4 regions of the Bacillus sp. Pc3 genome follow, and region 3 is predicted to be linked to each of the others. Evidence: riboswitches for the same ligand, from Rfam matches in the RefSeq annotation. Region 3 holds a riboswitch; each other region holds the start of a gene.

Region 1 (5,381 bases), 670 kb from region 3:
ATGTTTTCTTCCGGAATGCCGCAATGTATCAGAAGAAGACGGTTGACCTCTTTTAAATCAAGCTGATACTGGCCTTTTTCCGTTTCGCATATGGCGGATTCAGCCGTAAAAGGCAGCGCCCGCACTTCATTGATGACGCGGTCGTCGACTGTATAGCTTCCCGCGCTGATGGACGGACCGATGACAGCCTGAATATCTGTTAAACGGGAGCCTTCTTCGTTTACCCAGCGTTCCGTCATGATGCGTCCGATTTGTTTGACCGTCCCCTTCCATCCGGCATGGGCAGCGCCGATAATGGATTTCACCGGGTCATAAAAATACAAGGGCACACAGTCCGCAAAACAAAGGGCCAAAAAAAGATTCGCATCTTTCGTGTAGAGCCCGTCCGTCCCGCGGAATGCGGAAGAATAGTCTCTCGCCCCTTTTCCTTTATCCCCGGCTGTCACGCGCCGGACGCGGTTTTCATGTGTCTGGTCGGCGAACACCCAGGAATCCAGATCAGTACCGCATAAGGACGCTATGACTTCACGGTTTGTCACAACATCATGAGCTTCGTCTCGGACGTGCAATCCGGTATTTAATGACTCATACGGAGGATTGCTGACCCCGCCGTTTTTCGTCGTGAATCCGGCGATGACCTTTGTGTTAAGCTGATTCACACAGTTCCAGTCTTCTATCATGAGTGCCGAGGGGGTGGTAAGACTAAACGGGTGATATGTATTCATGGAGATCCAACCTTTCGACAAACATTAAAAAAGCGTAATTTCCCACTCATTTTAACACAATTTTAAGCATACGTTTAGCGGCTGATTGAAAAATGAGATAAATAAATGTGCCGGAAACATTGAGATTTCCGGCTTTTTACAAGTAAAGGGAGGATTACGCTCCCCCCTTTGGTTCGTTTACACGCACTAAGATGACATCTTCCCCAATTTTAACTATATTTCGCCAAGGAATGATCATTTCCTCTTCTTTTCCGAAAAAACCGAGAACTTTTCCGCTGCCGCCTAAAATAATCGCCTGAATTTTTCCCGTTGTCACGTTAATATCAATATCACCGATGCTTCCGAGTTTTTTTCCGTTCGACACGTTTACCACATCTTTTATTTGAAATTCAGATATGCTGATCATCCGTATCACGCCCTTTGCCCGTTCTTTTTCCTATTATATGAACGGCCGGGCTGAACCTTGTCACATCGGGCAATCTTTTTTGCGGCTGCACCAGCCGAGGATAAATCTCAGCATAATTTTCGTATAGTCCATAAGCTCATCAACGGACACTTCCTCGTTTACGGAGTGGGCGTTTTTTAAATCGCCGGGACCGTATATGACGCTCGGAATCCCGGCATGATAAAGCCACCCTCCGTCAGTTACGGTTTGGGAAACATCAATGACGGGCTCCTGTTTTCTGACGGCTGAGTGTGATGCAGCCAAGACAGAAACTGCCGGATGGTCCGAATCGATTTCCAGCGCCGGGAACACCTCTCCTCTGTCTTCAATCATCGAAGATCCTCCCCATTTGAACACCGGCCTGTTTTCTTTGAGCCACAGATCACTGTCAGCGACACGATTAATATAGTCTTCGATTTCTGCGGCTGCTTGTTCGTACGTTTCGTTCGGATAAAAGTGGACGGTGATCCATAACCGGCATTCATCGGCGACAAACGCTGCGTGTCTTCCGCCTTCAATGACGGCGGGGTTGATCGTATTGGTGCCGGGCGCAAAGCCGGGATAGCTTTTCGTTACCGCCCAGTGGCGCTCCAGCTCTCCCAAGGCAGTGATGATTTTTGCCATTTTTTCGATGGCGCTCGCTCCGAATGTGCCTCCGCCCGCATGAATCATATTGCGCCTCATGCCGTCATGAAATGTTTGTTTGCTTTTCAATTCTATCCAGCCGGTGATGACACCGCCCTGCCCTTGAATATGCAGGCTGCTCGTATCCGCAACAACCGCAAAATCCGCGTGATAGCCGCGGTTGCAGCATTCCAGCGTCCCCGCCTCACCGACTTCTTCTCCGATTACAGACTGTACAATGAGGTCGCCCGGAAGCTCAATGCCGGCATCATGGATCAGCTTCAGAGAGAAAAGAACACACGCCAAACCCCCTTTCATATCAGCGGCGCCCCTTCCGATCAGCATGCCGTCTTTTACGATCGGCTGAAACGGGTCAGAGTGCCAGTCTTCGCCCCCGGCTTCTGCCACATCAATGTGTCCGTTTAAAATCAGGCTTTGATGCCTGCTTGAATCTGTCCCTTTTAAAACACCGACTACATTCGGATCTTCCGGATACACATCCCACATATCGACCGAGAAGCCCGTTTCTTTTAAAAAGCCGGCCACCCACTTTTGGGCTTCTGCCGTATTTCTTGCTGGCGGGGCCGGAATCGGAAAGGCTATCAACCTTTCAGCAATATGTATGAAGTCATTCCGCCGTTTTTCCGCCTGGTGTAACAGCATATCAATCTGATGCATTGGAAATCTCCCCTTTGGCTGTATCAAAAAACCCGTTTCATTCATGAAATGAAACGGGTGAAAAACGGATCTTCCTCCGCTTTTTTCACCGCTTCCCTCCGCCGGCATGATCCGGATCAGGTCCGTTAAGGGTTGAGACAACGTCTCTCTCAGCCGCATGGCAGCACCCCCAGGGTGAATTTATGTTATTTTACGGATGATGCCTCTTTTGCACGTGTTAAAAACGGGCGGCCATTGTTCCATAAGACATTGACAGGCGTATCGAAAAACGCTGTAAGCCGCTCGTCAGAAAGCATGTCCCTGATTTTCCCGGAGGCGAACACCTCGCCCTGTTTTAAAAGCAGCGCCTGATCAAATACCGGCAGAATTTCTTCAGCGTGATGGGTGACATAAAGGATGGACGGCGCATTTTCTTTTTCGGCGATCGACGTAATCGTGTCCAGCAGCTGCTCCCTTGCCATAAAATCAAGACCCGTCACGGGTTCGTCCAAAATCAGCAGTTCCGGATCAGCCATAAGCGCCCGCGCAATCAGCGCTCTTTGTCTTTCCCCTTGTGATAATGTTTCATACCGTCTGTCGGCGTAACTGATGGCGCCCAAATCCTTCAGAAGACCGATCGCTTTTTCCCTTACCTGCTCACTCGGAGTTTCGTACAGCCCGATTGAAGCGTACGCGCCGCTGAGGGCGATTTCAAAAGCGGAGTCCGCGGCATATAATTTGTGCTGAAGACCTGCTGAAACAAGGCCGATTTTCCTCCTGAGCCTGTCACCGAGCTCTGTTTTGCCGAATTGATGGCCGAGCACCTGCATCTCTCCTGAAGTGGGGAAGTAATAAGAGCATAACATATTCAGCAAAGCCGTTTTTCCGGCTCCGTTTAATCCGTACAGCACCCAATTTTCGTTTTTCTCGACGCGCCAGTTGATATCTTTCAAAATCCATTTCCCGTTTCTTTTTAATGACACACTGTCCAGCTGTAAAATCATTGCAGTTTCCCCCGTTTACTTTATTTAAATTTTCCAAAAACTTTTACACATTAGAATACATCACTTTTTTGCAAACGTAAACCATCGCATGAAAAAAGCCTTTAAACAAGGTTTAAAGGCTTTTTCCGTTATTGATGGATATTCTTATTCATTTGTTTAATGGCTGCCTTTTCAAGCCTTGAGACCTGAGCTTGGGATATGCCGATTTCTTCAGCGACTTCCATTTGGGTTTTCCCTTGGAAAAAGCGCTTTCGCAAAATCATTTTTTCCCGTTCGTTCAGTCTTCTCATGCCTTCTTTCAGAGCCAGCTCCTCAATCCATTGTGTATCCTTATTGCGCTCATCGCTGATCTGGTCCATCACGTAAATCGGATCGCCGCCGTCATTATAAATCGGCTCAAACAGTGAAACCGGATCCTGGATGGCGTCAAGGGCAAACACAATTTCTTCATGGGGCACTTCAAGAACTTTAGCGATTTCCTCTGCTGTCGGCTCCCTGCTTGTCTCACTGATTAACCGCTCTCTTACTTGAAGCGCTTTATATGCGATATCGCGAAGCGACCTCGAGACGCGGATCGGATTGTTATCCCGCAAATATCTGCGGATTTCTCCGATGATCATCGGTACAGCGTATGTTGAAAACTTAACATTATGGCTTAGGTCAAAATTATCAATGGATTTCATTAGTCCGATGCAGCCGACCTGAAATAAGTCATCAACATACTCTCCTCTGTTGTTAAACCTCTGAATGACGCTTAAGACAAGGCGCAGATTGCCGTTTACAAGCTTTTCCCTCGCTGAATCATCGCCCTCATCCTGTAATTGCCTAAACAGCTTTCTCATCTCTTCATTCTTGAGCACCGGTAATTTGGAGGTATCCACCCCGCAAATTTCGACTTTATTTCTTGACACGTTTTTCCCTCCCACTAGGAGCTGCTGTACAACGTTAAGTATCTCCTCGGGTGGGAAAAATATGCACCGCCATTTTACAGAAATAAACATCCGGCTGCGGCAATCCTTGCAGCAGTAAGGGCTGTCAGATGGAAAAAATTTTACACCATTTTGTTAAACTCTTTTCTCAGTCTTTTGATAATCCGCTTTTCGAGCCGGGAGATATAAGATTGTGAAATCCCCATCATGTCGGCTACATCTTTTTGTGTTTTTTCTTCTTCTCCGACAAGCCCGAAACGCAGTTCCATAATCTGCTTTTCTCTTTCGTTTAATTGCTCAAGCGCTTTTTTCAAAAGTTTTTTATCCACATTGGCTTCAATGTCTTTTGTAATAATATCATCATCTGTGCCGAGCACATCCGAAAGCAGCAGCTCGTTTCCGTCCCAATCAATATTCAGCGGTTCATCAAAGGACACCTCTGAACGGATTTTATTGTTTCGGCGCAAGTACATTAAAATTTCGTTTTCGATACATCGCGACGCGTAGGTGGCGAGTTTGATTTTCTTTTCCGGATTAAAAGTGTTTACCGCTTTGATCAAACCGATGGTGCCGATGCTGATTAAGTCCTCGATATTGATGCCGGTATTTTCGAATTTGCGGGCAATGTAAACGACAAGACGTAAGTTTCTCTCAATCAGAATGGCCCGCGCCGCCTGATCCCCGCTCGGCAGCTTTAATAAGAGCACCTGCTCCTCTTCTTTAGACAAAGGCGGCGGCAGCGCCTCGCTTCCTCCTATGTAATACACTTCATCGCTTTTCAGTCCGAGTTTCATCAGCCATTTATACCACAAATATGTCAGACGCAGCTTAAGTTTTTTCATCTTCCTCCCCCTTCTAAATACAACGCGTTTTGAGTATGATGAATAACAGACTTTTCGTCAGGAAACATGTTTTACAGCCTTCCCTGTCAGCATCTTCGGATGAACGATTCCGTCAAATTCACCGTCCGCAGATAATGGTTTCGTGCTGATGCCGA
Region 2 (5,381 bases), 260 kb from region 3:
TCCTGCCTTCAGAGTGAACGGGCGTTCCGTCTTTCACTTCATATCCGAGCTTTTGCATTAACGCGATCATTTCGTCATAACATCCGTGTATATCGCTGATGATGTCGTAAGCCATTCGTGTCAGCCTCCTTATTAACGGTTTTTTATTTATTATGGGGCTAATTCCTATACCTAATTACGCTGTTTTTGCACAAATTAAAAAAAGAATTGAAGAAATAAAGCCTTATCACTTTTTTTTCGCGTTCAGCCTTGTTAGAATATGCGTTATGTTTTTAAAAAAAAGTAAGGTTTCGCCCGCTTAAAGCGGGCTTTTATAACCCTTGTTTTAAGGAGGTATTTACGAATGGAACACACATCAGTCGCATCTTTAGTCGTCGTTCTGATCGTCGCTTTTTTGACGCCGCTCCTTTTACATCGGTTTAAGCTCAGCATCCCCGTCGTCGTCGCGGAGATCATCATGGGGCTTATTATCGGAAAAAGCGGCCTGAATCTTGTCGTTCAGGGAGACACGTGGCTGGAGACGCTGTCTGTTCTCGGCTTTATCTTTTTAATGTTTTTAAGCGGCTTGGAAATTGATTTTTCTTCATTTGAGAAAGGGAAGAAAAAACAATTCCTTCCGAACGGCAAGGAAGCGCCCAACACGTTTTCTGCCGCACTGATTATCTTTTTCGGCATCTTTATTTTATCATTGCTGCTGTCCTATGCCTTTGTATTAGCCGGTTTTATTCAAAACGCATTTTTAATGACGCTTATTATTTCGACGATATCACTCGGTGTGGTGGTCCCGACTTTAAAGGAAGAACGGATTATGAACTCCAATATCGGCCAGATCATCCTGCTTGTCGCCGTTATCGCGGACTTGGCTACGATGATTCTGCTCGCTTTCTTCTCTTCTCTTTACGGAGAAGACAGCGGAAATATGTGGCTTCTGTTGATTCTCTTTGCCGCGGGGGTCGTGCTGTATTTCTTCGGCAGGATCTTTAAACACCGTTCATTTGTGCAGTCGATGTCTAAAGGCACCGTGCAGATCGGCACGAGAGCCATTTTCACACTGATTATCGTGCTTGTCGCTTTATCGGAATCTCTCGGGGCGGAAAATATTCTCGGCGCGTTTTTGGCAGGCGTTCTGGTATCGCTTCTGTCTCCGAATAAAGAAATGGTGGAACAGCTGGATTCCTTCGGCTACGGGTTTTTAATTCCGATCTTTTTCGTCATGGTCGGGGTGAAATTGGACATTTGGACGCTCTTCCAAGATCCGAAAACGTTAACGATGATTCCGCTGCTTCTGCTTGCGCTGTTTATCAGCAAGATGTTCCCGGTGTTTTATTTAAAGAAATGGTATGACAATAGAACCGTGTTTGCTTCGGGCTTTTTGCTGACGTCCACGCTGTCGCTTGTTATCGCGGCGGCTACGATCGGAGAAAGGCTCCACATTATCAGCGCCAATATGTCCGGCGCGCTGACTTTAGTTGCGGTTATTGCCAGCATCATCACGCCGATCGGCTTTAAGAAATTATACAAACGGCAAAGTGCGCCGCAGGAAAAAAAGCGCATTACATTTATCGGCGCCAACCAAATGACGCTTCCGGTTACGCTGGAATTGCCTGAGGAGGAATATGAAGTACGGGTCGTCCATGTGTATCAGGAAAATGCCGGGGAAACGCTTGCGGAATCCGTTTTTTCGGTTGACACGATTTCTGATTACGAGCCCGGAACGCTTGAGTCGCACGGTATTTTCAAAACGGATATTCTTGTCGTGGCGACGGGAAATGAAGATGTGAACGCTGAAATCGCCTTAATAGCGAAAGAGAAAGGGACTGAGCGTATCATCGCAAGCGTCGGCTCGGTTGAGCATGAAACAAAACTGAAAGAAGAGGGCATCAGTATTTTTTCTATCCTTCTGTCTACAAAGACGCTCTTGCGCGCATTAATTGAGGCGCCGGGCGTGATGAGCCTCCTGACGAATGAGGAGTCTTCGTTATATCAGATCAATCTGGAAAACCCGGCGTATAACGGCATCATTCTGCGAGAATTTCCGCTGATGGGCGATGTGATTTTCGTCCGGATTTTCAGAGGTGTGGACAGCATCGTTCCGCACGGAGACACGCGGCTGAAAACAGGAGACCGTCTCATCGTCACGGGCTCGCGCAACTACGTGTCGGAACTGAGAAAAATCCTTGAAGCTTGACCAAATTGCAATTCGTGATAATATAGAAGGCATAACAAATAAATCAATAATCGTATGACCACTAGGGGTGTCCTTCATAAGGGCTGAGATAAAAGTGAGACTTTTAGACCCTCATAACTTGAACAGGTTCAGACCTGCGTAGGGAAGTGGAGCGGTATTTTTTTGGGGTTCCTTTTATCCATTTAAATTCCAAACCACTTTTCCGATGCGGGAAAGTGGTTTTTTTATTTTAACAGGGGGGAAGACATGATGACATTTTCTGAAGAATGCAGACTGGCGGCTGCCGAATGGTGGGACGGAAGTTTTGTTCATCCGTTTGTAACGGGAATCGGTGACGGAAGCCTGCCGATAGACCGTTTCAGCTATTACGTGCTGCAAGATTCCTACTATTTGACGCATTTTGCAAAAGTTCAGGCGTTCGGCGCCGCATATGCCGAAGACTTGTTTACGACGGGCAGGATGGCGGGCCACGCTCAAGGGACATATGAAGCGGAAATGGCGCTGCACCGCGAGTTTACGGAGCTTATAGGGATTACGGAAGAAGAGCGTGCGGCATTTAAACCGGCACCGACCGCCTATTCTTATACGTCTCATATGTACAGATCGGTGATGAGCGGCAATTTTGGAGAAATATTAGCTGCGCTTCTGCCCTGTTATTGGCTTTATTATGAAGTCGGCGAACACTTAAAGGAGTGCAAACCGGAGCATCCGATTTATGAAAAATGGATCGGTACATACGGCGGAGACTGGTTCAGACAGCAAGTCGAAGAACAGATCAGCCGTTTTGACGAGATTGCTGAAAACAGCACAGAGGACATCCGCGCGAAAATGAAAGAGAATTTTGTGATTTCAAGCTATTATGAATATCAATTTTGGGGAATGGCCTATCAAAAAGAAGGCTGGTCCGAGAAGGGCGGAAAAGAGGTGGAATCTTTTGGAGCTGCACGCGGTAACTGATAATCGCAAACCCGTTGCCGAGCTGGCCGAGGATATTCTTTCGATTCAGCGCGAAGTAAGCTTTATCCATATCCGTGAGCGGGATAAAACAGCGGGAGAGATCATGCAGCTTTTGTCCCTTTTGAAAAAGGGCGGTGCGGATAAGGACAAATTGATCATCAATGACAGGGCGGATATCGCGCTTTTTGCCAATATACACCGTGTTCAGCTTCCGTCCCGCAGCTTTTCCGTAAAGCAGGTGCGAAGCAGATTTCCCCATCTTCATATCGGACGTTCGGTTCATTCGCTGAAAGAAGCCATCCAAGCTGAAAAGGAAGATGCGGATTATGTGGTGTTCGGCCATGTATTTGAAACCGAATGTAAACAAGGACTTGAAGCAAGAGGCATCAGCCTGCTTTCAGAGATCAAACGCACGCTTTCCATCCCCGTCATCGCAATCGGCGGAATGACACTGCAGACGATCGGACACACAAAGCAGGCGAAGCCGGACGGAATTGCCGTCATGTCAGGCATTTTCTCAGCTGAAAATCCTGAGGAGGCGGCAAAACGGTATGCACGCGCGGTAAGGGAGGCCGATTATGAAGAAGCACTATGATACGGCGGTGATCGGCGGCGGAATTATCGGGTGCGCCATTTCTTATGAGCTGGCGAAGACGCAGCAGAACGTTGTCTTGCTTGAAGCCGGAGAAGTCGGCCGAAAAACGACAAGCGCTGCCGCGGGAATGCTGGGCGCTCATGCGGAATGTGAAAACCGGGATGCGTTTTTTGATTTTGCCATGCACAGTCAAAGGCTGTATGAAGCGGCGGGGCAAGAGCTTGAGGAAGCTTGCGGCATTGACATCAGGCGCCATAACGGCGGAATGCTTAAACTGGCGTATACCGAAGAAGATATCGCCCGTCTGCGGAAGATGGATGATCTACCTTCCGTCACCTGGCTTTCAGCGGAAGATGCCCTTGAAAAAGAGCCTTACGCTTCAAAAGACATTCTAGGCGCAAGTTTTATAAAAGACGATGTCCATGTCGAACCGTACTATGTTTGCAAAGCGTATGCAAAAGGGGCGCGGCGCTATGGCGCTGACATATATGAGCATACACAAGTCACCTCCGTAAAACGAGTGAACGGAGAATATTGCATCACAACGTCCGGCGGGGATGTCTATGCTGACAAAGTCGCAGTTGCAAGCGGTGTATGGAGCGGCCGGTTTTTCAGCCAGCTCGGCTTGGGACAGCCTTTTTTTCCTGTAAAAGGAGAATGCCTTTCCGTGTGGAATGACGATACCCCGCTGACCAAAACCCTTTACCATGATCATTGTTATGTCGTCCCGAGAAAAAGCGGCCGGCTTGTCATCGGCGCCACGATGAAACAGGGCGACTGGAGCGATACGCCTGACATCGGAGGAATTGAGGCCGTCATTGCAAAAGCGAAAACCATGCTTCCCGCCATCGAACATATGAAAATAGACCGGTTTTGGGCGGGACTCAGGCCGGGAACAAGAGATGGAAAGCCGTTTATCGGGCGGCATCCTGAAGACAGCGGGATCATATTCGCCGCCGGCCATTTTCGGAACGGCATCCTGTTGGCGCCGGCAACTGCTGAAATGGTGCGGGATATGATCCTGGAAAGACAGATTAAACAGGAATGGGAAGAAGCGTTTCGAATTGATCGCAAGGAGGCTGTTCATATATGATCCTTCAGCTGAACGGAAAACAAATTGATTGGAATCAAAATGAGGGGACGGTTCAGGATTTGCTTGAATCGTACCAGCTTGATCAAAGAATCGTAGTTGTGGAGAGAAATAAAGAAATCATTGAAAAAAAGAATTATGAAAAGACGAGTTTGTGTGACCGCGATGTCATAGAAATTGTCCATTTTGTAGGAGGCGGATGAGGATGTTAACAATAGGCGGAAAACAGTTTCAGTCAAGATTGCTGTTAGGAACGGGAAAATATCCGAGTTTTGAGATTCAGAAAGAGGCGGTGGCCGTCTCGGAATCAGATATTTTAACCTTTGCGGTGCGGAGGATGAACATCTTTGAAGAGTCTCAGCCTAACTTTCTCGAACAGCTTGATTTGTCTAAATACACGCTTCTGCCGAATACGGCCGGCGCCGCAACGGCTGAAGAGGCGGTCCGAATCGCAAGGCTTGCCAAAGCTTCAGGGCTTTGTGACATGATAAAAGTAGAAGTCATCGGATGCAGCCGGTCACTTTTGCCTGATCCGGTTGAAACGCTGAAAG
Region 3 (5,381 bases):
GCTTTTTTAAGAAACAAAAAGCGGACGAAAGCTTAGAAAAAACAGAAAAGAGCGGACAAACTTCTGCTCGCAAACATAACAAAAATACGGAACCGATTCCGCGGAACAGCGGTGTGTTGCTTTCAAAAGGCTCAGGTTCATTCAACATGGAAACAGGGACGATCTCAGATATTCACGATGGACATACGGGAATGTTCGAAAGTGATGAGCATGCTGACCAGCAGGAGGAGCTGGATTCGGCGCACCGTGCTTATATTAAGGAAACACCGATTCGGCCTTGGAATTTAATCATTCCGATCGGGCTGTTTTTGCTATTAACACTCTTTCTCAGCTGGTGGGACGGCCATTCAAAAGCACAAGGGTTTTTGAATGCTTTTATCAAAAGCGATATGCTTGGCGTCATGTTAACCGCATTATTGGCAGCGGTTATTGCAGCATTTGCTCTTTTTATGTTTCAGCGTTTTCATGCAGGCGAGCTTGTTACCCATTTTATTAAGGGCGGAAACGAATTGGTCAACGTTATTATTATGTTATCGCTGATTTGGGCCGTAACAGCAGTATCTGAAGATCTGGGATTCTCGAAATATGTTACTTCTCATTTAACGTCATGGATCCCTCATATGTTTATTGCGCCGTCTCTTTTTATACTGGGGGCTGTTATATCCTATTTTATCGGGTCATCCTGGGGGACTTGGGGGCTATTAATGCCGCTCGGCGTAACGCTGGCGGTACAGTCACATACCAGTTTATTATTAGCGATCGGGGCCGTGTTTGCGAGCGGAACATTTGGAGCGTTTGCTTCTCCTCTCAGTGATAATACGGTGACAACCTGTACGGTGTTGGGGATCGATGTTGTGAAGTATGCCCGTTCGAAGCTTGTTCCGGCGCTTATCGCCGCGGGGATCTCCGTTGTGTTATACGGTGCGTTTTCATTTTTCAGATAACAAATACTTTTTAAAGGCGGTATCCGGAATGGGGGGTAACGCCTTTTTATGAGCTGTTATACTAGAGGAAAAAAGAGGTGATGACATTGAAGCAGATTATTGCAATGGGCGGCGGGGGCTTTTCCATGGAGCCGGATCATCTTGTGCTGGATCAGTATATTTTAGAGCAGTCGGCGCGGTCAAAGCCGAAAATTTGTTTTTTGCCGACGGCAAGCGGAGATTCGGAGAATTATATCGGCAGGTTTTATCAGGCCTTTCAAAAGCTGCGGTGTGAGCCGGATCACTTGTCGCTGTTTAAACCGCCGGGTTCTGATCTCAGATCCTTTCTCATGAAGAAAGATATTATATATGTCGGCGGCGGAAATACGCGCAATATGCTTGTCTTATGGAAAGAGTGGGGGCTTGACCTTATTCTTCGTGAGGCTTGGGAAAACGGCATCATGTTGGCGGGTCTCAGCGCCGGGGCGATTTGCTGGTATGAAGAAGGAGTGACGGATTCAGCTGGAGATTTGAGAGAGTTAAGAGCTTTAGGATTTTTGCGGGGAAGCTTTTGTCCGCACTATGACGGAGAAGCGGAGCGCCGGCCGGTGTATCACCGTCTGATTTCAGAAAAGAAACTCAGGGAGGGCTATGCCGCTGATGACGGCGCTGCGCTTCATTATAAAGACGGTCAGCTGTTCCGGGCTGTCTCCTCCCGGGAAACCGCAAAGGGTTATCGGGTTTTTAATACCGAAAAAGGCGTTCGGGAAACAGAGCTTATGACCTTACCGTTATCTGAATTTTGATAATATGCTTTTTTTTGTACACAACTTATGTTACGATGAGAGCGAAATCAATAGTTACTGGGGGTGCCCGTCTGAGCGGGCTGAGAGAGAAGCGGCGGCTTCTTAACCCTTTGGACCTGATCTGGTTCGTACCAGCGTGGGGAAGTAAAGGTTTTATTATTGTTGATGAAAACAATAATAGTTTCTTTCTGACTGCAAAACCGGGTTCTTCTTTGAACCCGGTTTTTTTGTGCTGGTGCTGAGCTTGGTTCTGTTATTCAAATGATAAAGGAGAGATTTGTATGCAAAATCAATCAGTACAGCAAGCGAACATTTCCATTATGTCGAGTTTTTCCGGCAGTAAAAAGGTTTATGCAGAAGGTTCTTCGCCCGATATACGAGTGCCGATGCGGGAAATCAGCCTGAGTGCGACTACGGGGGCATTCGGGGAAGAGGAGAATGCGCCGGTCCGTGTTTATGATACGAGCGGGCCGTATACAGACCCAGATGTACAGATTGATATTCATGAAGGGCTGGGGGCGCTCCGCACAAAGTGGATTACCGGGCGCGGAGATGTAGAAGAATATAACGGCCGGACCGTGAGACCTGAAGACAACGGCTATAAAAAAGAGGGCCGTGCCGCCGAATACCCCGGCCTACAGCGGAAACCGCTTCGGGCCAAGCCGGGGAAAAATGTAACACAATTGCATTATGCGAGAAAAGGCATCATTACGCCGGAAATGGAGTTTATCGCAATACGTGAGCATGTGTCTCCCGAATTTGTCAGGGAAGAGGTGGCGAGCGGCCGGGCGATTATTCCTTCTAACGTCAACCACCCGGAAAGCGAGCCGATGATTATCGGCCGGAATTTTCATGTGAAAATCAATGCCAATATCGGCAACTCGGCTGTTACATCTTCTATCGAAGAAGAAGTCGAAAAAATGACGTGGGCGATTCGCTGGGGCGCCGATACGATGATGGACTTATCCACGGGAAAAGACATTCATACGACGCGTGAATGGATTATCCGCAACTGCCCCGTGCCTGTGGGGACGGTGCCGATATATCAGGCGCTTGAAAAAGTAAATGGCATTGCCGAGGATTTAACGTGGGACATTTATCGTGACACATTGATTGAGCAGGCGGAGCAGGGCGTGGATTATTTCACCATCCATGCCGGCGTACTGCTTCGTTACGTCCCGTTAACGGCTAAACGCACGACGGGAATCGTATCCCGCGGCGGGGCAATTATGGCGCAATGGTGCCTGGCTCATCATCAGGAAAGCTTTCTGTACACGCATTTTGAAGACATTTGTGAAATTATGAAAACCTATGATATCGCTTTTTCTCTTGGTGACGGGCTTCGCCCCGGTTCGATTGCGGATGCCAATGATGAAGCGCAGTTTGCGGAATTGGAAACTCTCGGAGAATTGACGGAGATTGCGTGGAAGCACGATGTGCAAGTGATGATCGAAGGACCGGGTCATGTGCCGATGCATAAAATTAAGGAAAACATGGACAAGCAGCTGGAAATTTGTAAAGAGGCGCCTTTTTACACGCTCGGACCATTAACGACGGATATCGCTCCGGGTTATGACCACATTACTTCAGCAATCGGCGCGGCGATGATCGGCTGGTACGGGACGGCGATGCTTTGCTATGTCACGCCGAAGGAGCATTTGGGGCTGCCGAATCGTGATGATGTAAGAGAAGGTGTCATCACGTACAAAATCGCGGCACATGCCGCAGACCTTGCTAAAGGGCATCCGGGTGCACAGATCCGTGACGATGCTCTGTCTAAGGCGCGGTTTGAATTCCGGTGGCGTGATCAATTTCATTTGTCGCTTGATCCTGAAAGAGCAATGGAATATCATGATGAAACGCTGCCGGCTGAAGGCGCAAAAACGGCTCACTTCTGTTCGATGTGCGGTCCGAAGTTCTGCAGTATGAGAATTTCTCAGGATATTCGTGATTATGCGAAGGAAAACGGACTTACTGAAGACGAGGCCGTCAACGAAGGGCTGAAAGAAAAAGCAAAAGAGTTTGCAGAGAAGGGAAGCCGTTTATATCAATAAAAGAAAAGATGAAGATGGAGTTTGCCCATCTTCATCTTTTTTAGAAAAACGGTGAACGGCGAAGCGGCGGAATGCTCTGTTCAAAGCGGAATATATTTTCCGGATCGTATTTCGTTTTGACTTGACGGAGGCGGTGAACATTTTCTCCGTAATACGTTTGCAGCCAGTTTCTGATTTCTCTATCAGGCCAATTCACGTAATCTCCCATCGTTTCTCTTGATAGGGACGTTCTCAGTCCTTCGATCCAGCGGACATTTTGTCTTTCTTCTTCAGCAGATGTCCAAGTTGTAATATATTCTTGGGCAATGATTGCGTTGCGATAGTAGAATGCCGTTTGGTCAGGAGCGATCCGTCCGGCCGCCCCGCCGAGAGATTGCTGCCACACACTGGCGTTTTCGTTCGGAGCGTGCTCTAAATAGCGCTTTAAAGTGGAAATCGCGCGTGTTGATAATGGTTTTTCAATAAAGGATCCTGACCGCTTCATCTTTTGCGGCTGATTGCCTCCCGGGCTGTTAAAAAAGGCTGCCGCTTTAATAAATGGCACTGTCTTGACCATGCCGCTTGCCGGTTTTCCCGCTTTCATTAACGGAGCCAGCAGTTCTTTCAGCTCATCCTTTGTCCCGGTAAATTGACCGAGCGCTTCTATGCGGTTTACTTCCTTAGGCCAAAACTGAATTGATGAGGTAAGCCGGTTGTCTGTAAATGGAGCCCAGCGCTGCCATGTGTTAAATACTTCCTCAAAATCATCCCAGCCCCAAGTGACAGAAAAAACAGACACGCACGAGATCGGCACGGCTTTAAACATCATGGATGTGACAATGCCGAAGTTGCCTCCCCCTCCGCCCTGAGATGCCCAAAATAGATCAGAGTGCTTTGAGCGGTTGACTGTGATCAAGTCAGCACCCGCTTTTTCGTCCGCTATGATCATTTCGAGCTGGAGGAGACGATCGCAAGTAAGTCCGGCTGTCCTTGTTAAATATCCGATTCCTCCCCCGAGCGTCAGCCCTGTGATTCCCACATTCGCAATGGTTCCCGCAGGAAGGGTCAAGCCGTACCGCCAGAGTGTCCGGTAGACTTCCCCCAATTCGGCTCCCGCTTCAATCGAGACCAGCCGCTTATCCTCATTTACTCTTATTTTCTTCATTTCACTGAGATCAATGACTAGTCCGTCATTTAACAGGGAAAAATTTTCGTAGCTGTGTCTTCCGCCTCTGATACGGAAAGGCACATTGTTCTCACGTGCCCATCTCACCGCATTGAGGGCGTCATGTTTGTTTTGACAAAACACAATGATGTCTGGATATCTTTGCAGGCTTAAATTGATATTGGTTCTTGCAGCATTATAGTCCGGGTCATCTTTTTTGACGATGCGACCGGTCAATGTTGTCTTTTCCACATTCTCACTCACTTTCACTTGTACTCTGCTATGTTTTCTAGCATATGCGGAAAAATGAGAGAGTGTATGAGGAAAACCCCCGGAAGGAAACGATATTTTAAATTATAGTTGACAGGTAGGGATTGTATGAATTAACATAATCATTACATATTTCCAAACGATGGCTGATCGGATCACCGAAGGCTCTTATCTTTTAAACAGA
Region 4 (5,381 bases), 320 kb from region 3:
AAATACATCATAATTCTCGGAGATCATCATAACACTCCTTAAGCGGTTGTCTCTTGGTTAATAGTTGAGCGATACGCAAAATGATTTGTAGGGCCTTGTCCTTTCCCGATTCCTAAGGGATGTTTAATGGCTGCTGAAATGAATTCCTTTCCAGTTGCCACTGATTCCGGTATGCTGTGCTGCTTTGCCAGCTCTGCAGTTATCACAGCTGAAAACGTACAGCCTGTTCCATGAGTATGCTTTGTGTCAAAGCGGGGAGAAACAAATTCCTCGAAGTCCTCGTCAAAGTACAAAATATCACGGGCTTCTCCGTTCAGGTGCCCCCCTTTTACGACAGCACTTTTTGCCCCGTATACCTCCACTATTTCTTTCGCCGCATCACGCATCTGCTGTACAGTCTCGATTGATTTGCCGATGATTACTTCCGCTTCCGGAATGTTCGGTGTAATAACAGTTGTTTGGGGTATTAATAATTTCTTCAAATGATCAATGGCGTCCTTATGGAGCAGATGATGTCCGCTTTTAGCAATCATAACCGGATCCATCACATACGATTGAATATTTGCGTCTTTTAACTTTTCTGCCAGCAATTCAATAATTCCTATACTTGCAAGCATACCGGTTTTGACAGCATCCGGTTTTATATCATCCATGACACAGTCTATTTGCTGAGATATATTCTGAAGAGACATCTCCTCAAAACTTTTCACACCAAGTGTATTTTGTGCAACAACTGATGTAATAACTGCCATTCCATATACCTTTTGTTCCTGAAATGTTTTTAAATCCGCGTGAATTCCCGCCCCTCCGGAAGGATCAGTCCCAGCAATCGAAAGCGCTTTATAAATATCCGTCAACTTACACTCCTCCTTCAGGCAGGTTTCACTGCTTTAAAAATGACAAAAGGCGGATATTCCTTTTCACATTTCCAATTATTAAATTGAAACTCTTTCTCTATGGCTTTTACATGCTCTTGGTCAATATCGTTTAACGTTGGTTCTGATAAAGTTACATTTTCAAAACCTGCAAGAGTTAATAGTTTATAATACATTGATTTCGGCCAATGAAAATCATTTAAAATTAAATCTGCTTGTCCGGGAACATGGAGCCATTCATTTCTTTCTTCTCCGTAAGAATATTCTTTCCCCGGTATTCCATTGCGGAAGGTTGAAAATTCAATTCCGGTTGAATCAGGATTCGTATCGAGTATGACAAATGAAGCTCCTGGTTTTAACACACGAAAAATTTCATCTATGATACCTTTGATACGCTGGTCACTATCCGTATTAATAAAAACATAACAGGCCATTGCAGCATCAACTGAGTGATCTGGTAAGAAGGAAAGATTATCGTGTTCAATTAAATGATAGTCCACATGAGGATGTTGTCTTTTTGCCTTTGCTATATCTAACATCTTCCTTGATTCATCGACTGCGATCACATTGCAGCCTATTCTGTCAGCCAGCCTATAAGCTACCTTTCCTGGACCGCATCCGAAATCGAGCACCTTTTTAATCTCCGCTTTATCAAAAGTACGAAAAACAAACTCAAAACCTAACGTTTGTTCTAAAACGTCGTTATAAGCATCGAATTTACCAGCAACACTGTCTTCTTTCCATGAAGTTTTCATTGAATTTCCTCCTTTTGCTCAGTTGAGAAATAATGAAGCCACTTATTCCTGACGAAAAATTGATATACAGGAAGTAAACTTTGAAATAGAGAATGATCCATATCACGTTTATATGCAATATGCTGGTATATACTGAAAAGGAAAAGAATCTGTTTCCAGTAATCAGGTAAATCAAGCATTTCAATATCGTTTTTAGTCATAGAAATTTGATCTTTCCTAAGTAATTCTTCGTACTTTAAGACTGTTTCAATGGACGGCCAGTTATTTCCCTCAGGCATTTTCGGGAATTCAAATTCCGGAATATCATGGTAATTTTCAGCTTCTTCAAGCACCGTTTTCGCCCATTCATGATCTGAATCATAAATATGGATTGATCCCGCATTATGAAAATATTCTCCGACTTCTACACGCAGTTCTCTGGCCATTAATTCCTGCATGAAGGTAAATGAGAAAAGATCACTGATCATCCCGCGAAAAGCATCATTTGCACGCATGACAGAAGACATGTATAATTCGCCTTCCCTCACAAAAAACTGCAAACCGATTGTGCAGGAAACATCTATATTTTCTAAAACGAAGAGTTCCGAAGCATCGAATATTTGAATAAATGCCCTTTTTGAATCAATATCTTCTTGTGTCAAAAGATTTTTTATTCTATTCCATTGATTTAGTTTTGCATTTCCGAATTCAAATATTTTAGGCCCGTACGCAGTGCCTGTTAATGTTTTTTTATTCATTGAATATGAGGGCATTTTTTTATTGTAATAACTGATAAAATCTAAGTCGTTACTCCCCGATAAATACCATAGCACTTCAGCAAAATTAAACACGATATTGGTTTTTCTTGAGGATAAATAAGTAACACGTTCTATTGGATTTTCCAAAGTCAGATGGTAGTTCAATTGTTCTCTGCTTTTTTGTCCGCGCGGTGAATTGAAAAATTCAGGGTTGTGATAGATGTCATACAGCGTTTCCGTATATGCTTCATGAAAAGTTCTCTTTCTCATTGAGATTCCGCCTTATATGCTGCAAAGGTATTTTTAATGTTCTCTATTAAATCATCTGTATCTTTATAGCTGATGTACTCAACATCCGCCACTGCATGTAACCCTTGAATTAAGAAAGCATAATCCTTGTCCTTTTCTAGAAATAGCACGATCTTTTTTTTCAAGGCGGAAGCCCATCCAATTTCTATATGTGTTCCAGGAGAAGCGGGTGATCCGGGAAATGCTGCAAAAAGGTCGCAAGTACTTATTTCATCAAAATCAATTTTAGTGCATTGAAGGGGTGTCATGAAATCTTTCCCCCACCCTTCCCGCTTATGAGCATTATGAACCAGCCATCCTTCATTCTCAAAAAAGGAAATTAATGATTCCAGCTTTCCCCTCTCATACGTACTCATCAATCCAGTTTTCTCATCTACTAAACTTTTAAAAGGCCCTGCCAGAAAAACTTTTTTAGTCGCCACTTCATATCACCCTTTCAAAATAAATAAAGCCACTTTCCTCTATGGAAAGTGGCTTAAATATAGATAAGATAAAGAATCTCTCTAATTTTTCACTTCCCTACGCTGGTATTAACCAAATCAGGTTCAAAGGGTCAGGACGTATTGTCTCTTCTCAGCTATTAAAGCTCCCCTAGTGACTTTTTATAAATATTTACTTTAATTCTATGCTATTCCATATAAATAGTCAAACAATGACTTTCCCTTCAATATTGCAGCTTACCCACTAGTTTTAAAACCTTCCGGCCTCTTTTTTCCTGCCAACGAATAAGGTCACGGCAACACTCGCTGAACTGACCAAAGTCCCCAGTACGGCAGCAAGAATTGTCAAAAAGCCATTGGGAATCAGAAATCCAATCGGAATGAGGCCCGCAAACGTGAGGACGATAAAACATTGATAGACTCCGGATATGATTCTCACAACCAAACTGCCAAAAAAGGACATGACGAATGGCGGAATGAACAAACATAAGATGATTCCGAGTGAGATCAATAAAATCATAGGCTCGTCAAAAGAAATGACACGATCGCCGGGAGACTCTTCAGCAGCCGCGAATACAGCAAATATAGACATCATCAGCGTAAGAAAAACAAGAAAAAACCTTTTCAGCAACGTTATGACTCCTTTTTTTATAAAAACGGGTATCTTTTTTTCAACCACAATAACCATTTTATGTTATCAAATGAAATAATATGAAGTCAAACCGAGTTCTGCACCTGATTTATTGGTTCTTATTTTTTTGATAATTTCCATATAATTGTCCGCAAGCAGCATCTATATCAATGCCAAATTGACTTCTGACGGTCACGTTAATTCCTGCTGACTTTAATTTTTTATAGAAATTTACAACTTGTTTCTCATTTACTTCTTCAAATCTCATAGGTGAACTAACAGTCGGGTTATATCTAATGATGTTTACATGGAACAAGTTCCCTCTCTTATATCTGCTTCTTAAAAGATTTACTACTTCATTCGCATGATCAATAGAATCATTAACTCCCGGCAGCATAATATAAGCAATATAAACTTTTCTTGAGGTCACACGTATATGCTCATCTAATGTGTCCATTACCTCCAATAACGGGTAGCGTTCATTAATCGGCATTAACTTGCTTCGCTGTTCATTAAAAGGAGAATGTAATGAAAACGTCAGGTTGACCTGCGGATAATCCTGAGTGATTTTTTTAATGCCCGGAATAATACCTATGGTCGAAATAGATAACCTGCGAGGGCTTAAAGCAAACAACTCCGGATTTGTAAGCACATGTAAAGCATCAAAAACTTGTACATTCGCTAATGCTTCTCCCATTCCCATAAAAGAAATACTGTCAATTGAATGTCCTTTTAAGTGAAAGTACAAAATTTGGTCAGTCATTTCATCTGACGTTAAATTGCGTTTTAAACCAATATCTCCTGTTGCACAAAATGTACAGCCAAAATGACAGCCGCACTGCGAGGATATACAAAATGACTCCCAACCGGCTTTATATTTCATATTAACCGTTTCTATTTTTTCGTCTCCTGAAATTTCAAATAAGACTTTTGTAACTTGCTCAGAATGCTGCACTTTTAAAGGAGCAATATTTATAATTGACTCTCCGAACTCCTCTATTAACAATTTTCTCAAGGATTTAGGAAGAACCGTTATTTCATTGAAATGATTTATTCTCCCTTGGAATACAGCATTTTTGATTTGATTCATTCTAAAATCAGGAAATTTATTTTGCTTCAGGAACTCTTGGATTCTTATATACTTGTTTTTTTGTTGCATGTTTTCTCATCCTTCCATAATACTCTTGTTTGTTTGAGTAAATAGAAGGGAGTTATCAATCTAACCTTTTTTTAAAATCAGGCACAAAAAAACACCGACACAATTATCGGTGTTACGCTTAAATAACATCATGCACAAATAAACAAGGACATTATGTCATTGGATTATCGTTTATTTGACATAGAGAAAAAGCACCGATAACTGTTTTTGTATGGTGATTTGGCTTAAAAAAGGACAGACTGCTCCCTTTGTCCGCCAAGATGTTTCCAATTTTTGCATTTTTACCATACAAAATTCCATAAATCGTTATCATCGCTTTCACCTCTTTCTTGTCAATATTAGCAATAATCACCATATCATAAGGTTTCCCTTATGTAAAGCTAAACAAATGCTTACGCCCCCGCTAATGACAGTATTATACAACTTGCTTATTAAGCCTAATCCAAGTACAGAAAGCGCGCTGATCACATTTTTC

What was found. Region 3 has a riboswitch for thiamine pyrophosphate ahead of thiC (phosphomethylpyrimidine synthase ThiC). Riboswitches for the same ligand answer to the same signal wherever they lie in the genome.
Region 1: another riboswitch for thiamine pyrophosphate. It lies ahead of SB24_RS02115 (acetylornithine deacetylase); the one in region 3 lies ahead of thiC (phosphomethylpyrimidine synthase ThiC).
Region 2: another riboswitch for thiamine pyrophosphate. It lies ahead of tenA (thiaminase II); the one in region 3 lies ahead of thiC (phosphomethylpyrimidine synthase ThiC).
Region 4: another riboswitch for thiamine pyrophosphate. It lies ahead of SB24_RS07010 (TIR domain-containing protein); the one in region 3 lies ahead of thiC (phosphomethylpyrimidine synthase ThiC).

The regions. Positions count from the first base shown of each region.
Region 1 is NZ_CP010406.1:532,612-537,992, forward strand. Features, by position in the region: gene pgeF (peptidoglycan editing factor PgeF) at 1-725, opposite strand, end outside; gene SB24_RS02110 (YlmC/YmxH family sporulation protein) at 880-1,131, opposite strand; gene SB24_RS02115 (acetylornithine deacetylase) at 1,192-2,472, opposite strand; TPP riboswitch at 2,549-2,653, opposite strand; gene SB24_RS02120 (ABC transporter ATP-binding protein) at 2,658-3,455, opposite strand; gene sigG (RNA polymerase sporulation sigma factor SigG) at 3,584-4,366, opposite strand; gene sigE (RNA polymerase sporulation sigma factor SigE) at 4,507-5,226, opposite strand; gene spoIIGA (sigma-E processing peptidase SpoIIGA) at 5,284-5,381, opposite strand, start outside.
Region 2 is NZ_CP010406.1:938,076-943,456, reverse strand. Features, by position in the region: gene prpE (bis(5'-nucleosyl)-tetraphosphatase PrpE) at 1-115, opposite strand, end outside; gene SB24_RS04045 (monovalent cation:proton antiporter family protein) at 344-2,188, shown strand; TPP riboswitch at 2,242-2,350, shown strand; gene tenA (thiaminase II) at 2,438-3,145, shown strand; gene tenI (thiazole tautomerase TenI) at 3,123-3,740, shown strand; gene thiO (glycine oxidase ThiO) at 3,724-4,833, shown strand; gene thiS (sulfur carrier protein ThiS) at 4,830-5,033, shown strand; gene thiG (thiazole synthase) at 5,030-5,381, shown strand, end outside.
Region 3 is NZ_CP010406.1:1,200,259-1,205,639, reverse strand. Features, by position in the region: gene SB24_RS05395 (Na+/H+ antiporter NhaC family protein) at 1-944, shown strand, start outside; gene SB24_RS05390 (Type 1 glutamine amidotransferase-like domain-containing protein) at 1,031-1,729, shown strand; TPP riboswitch at 1,779-1,889, shown strand; gene thiC (phosphomethylpyrimidine synthase ThiC) at 2,011-3,783, shown strand; gene SB24_RS05380 (FAD-binding oxidoreductase) at 3,824-5,179, opposite strand.
Region 4 is NZ_CP010406.1:1,520,674-1,526,054, forward strand. Features, by position in the region: gene SB24_RS06990 (HAD-IIA family hydrolase) at 1-30, opposite strand, end outside; gene thiD (bifunctional hydroxymethylpyrimidine kinase/phosphomethylpyrimidine kinase) at 39-857, opposite strand; gene SB24_RS07000 (class I SAM-dependent methyltransferase) at 872-1,630, opposite strand; gene SB24_RS07005 (thymidylate synthase) at 1,627-2,637, opposite strand; gene SB24_RS07010 (TIR domain-containing protein) at 2,634-3,098, opposite strand; TPP riboswitch at 3,176-3,279, opposite strand; gene SB24_RS07015 (hypothetical protein) at 3,367-3,747, opposite strand; gene SB24_RS07020 (Cfr family 23S rRNA (adenine(2503)-C(8))-methyltransferase) at 3,857-4,906, opposite strand; gene SB24_RS07025 (hypothetical protein) at 5,058-5,261, opposite strand.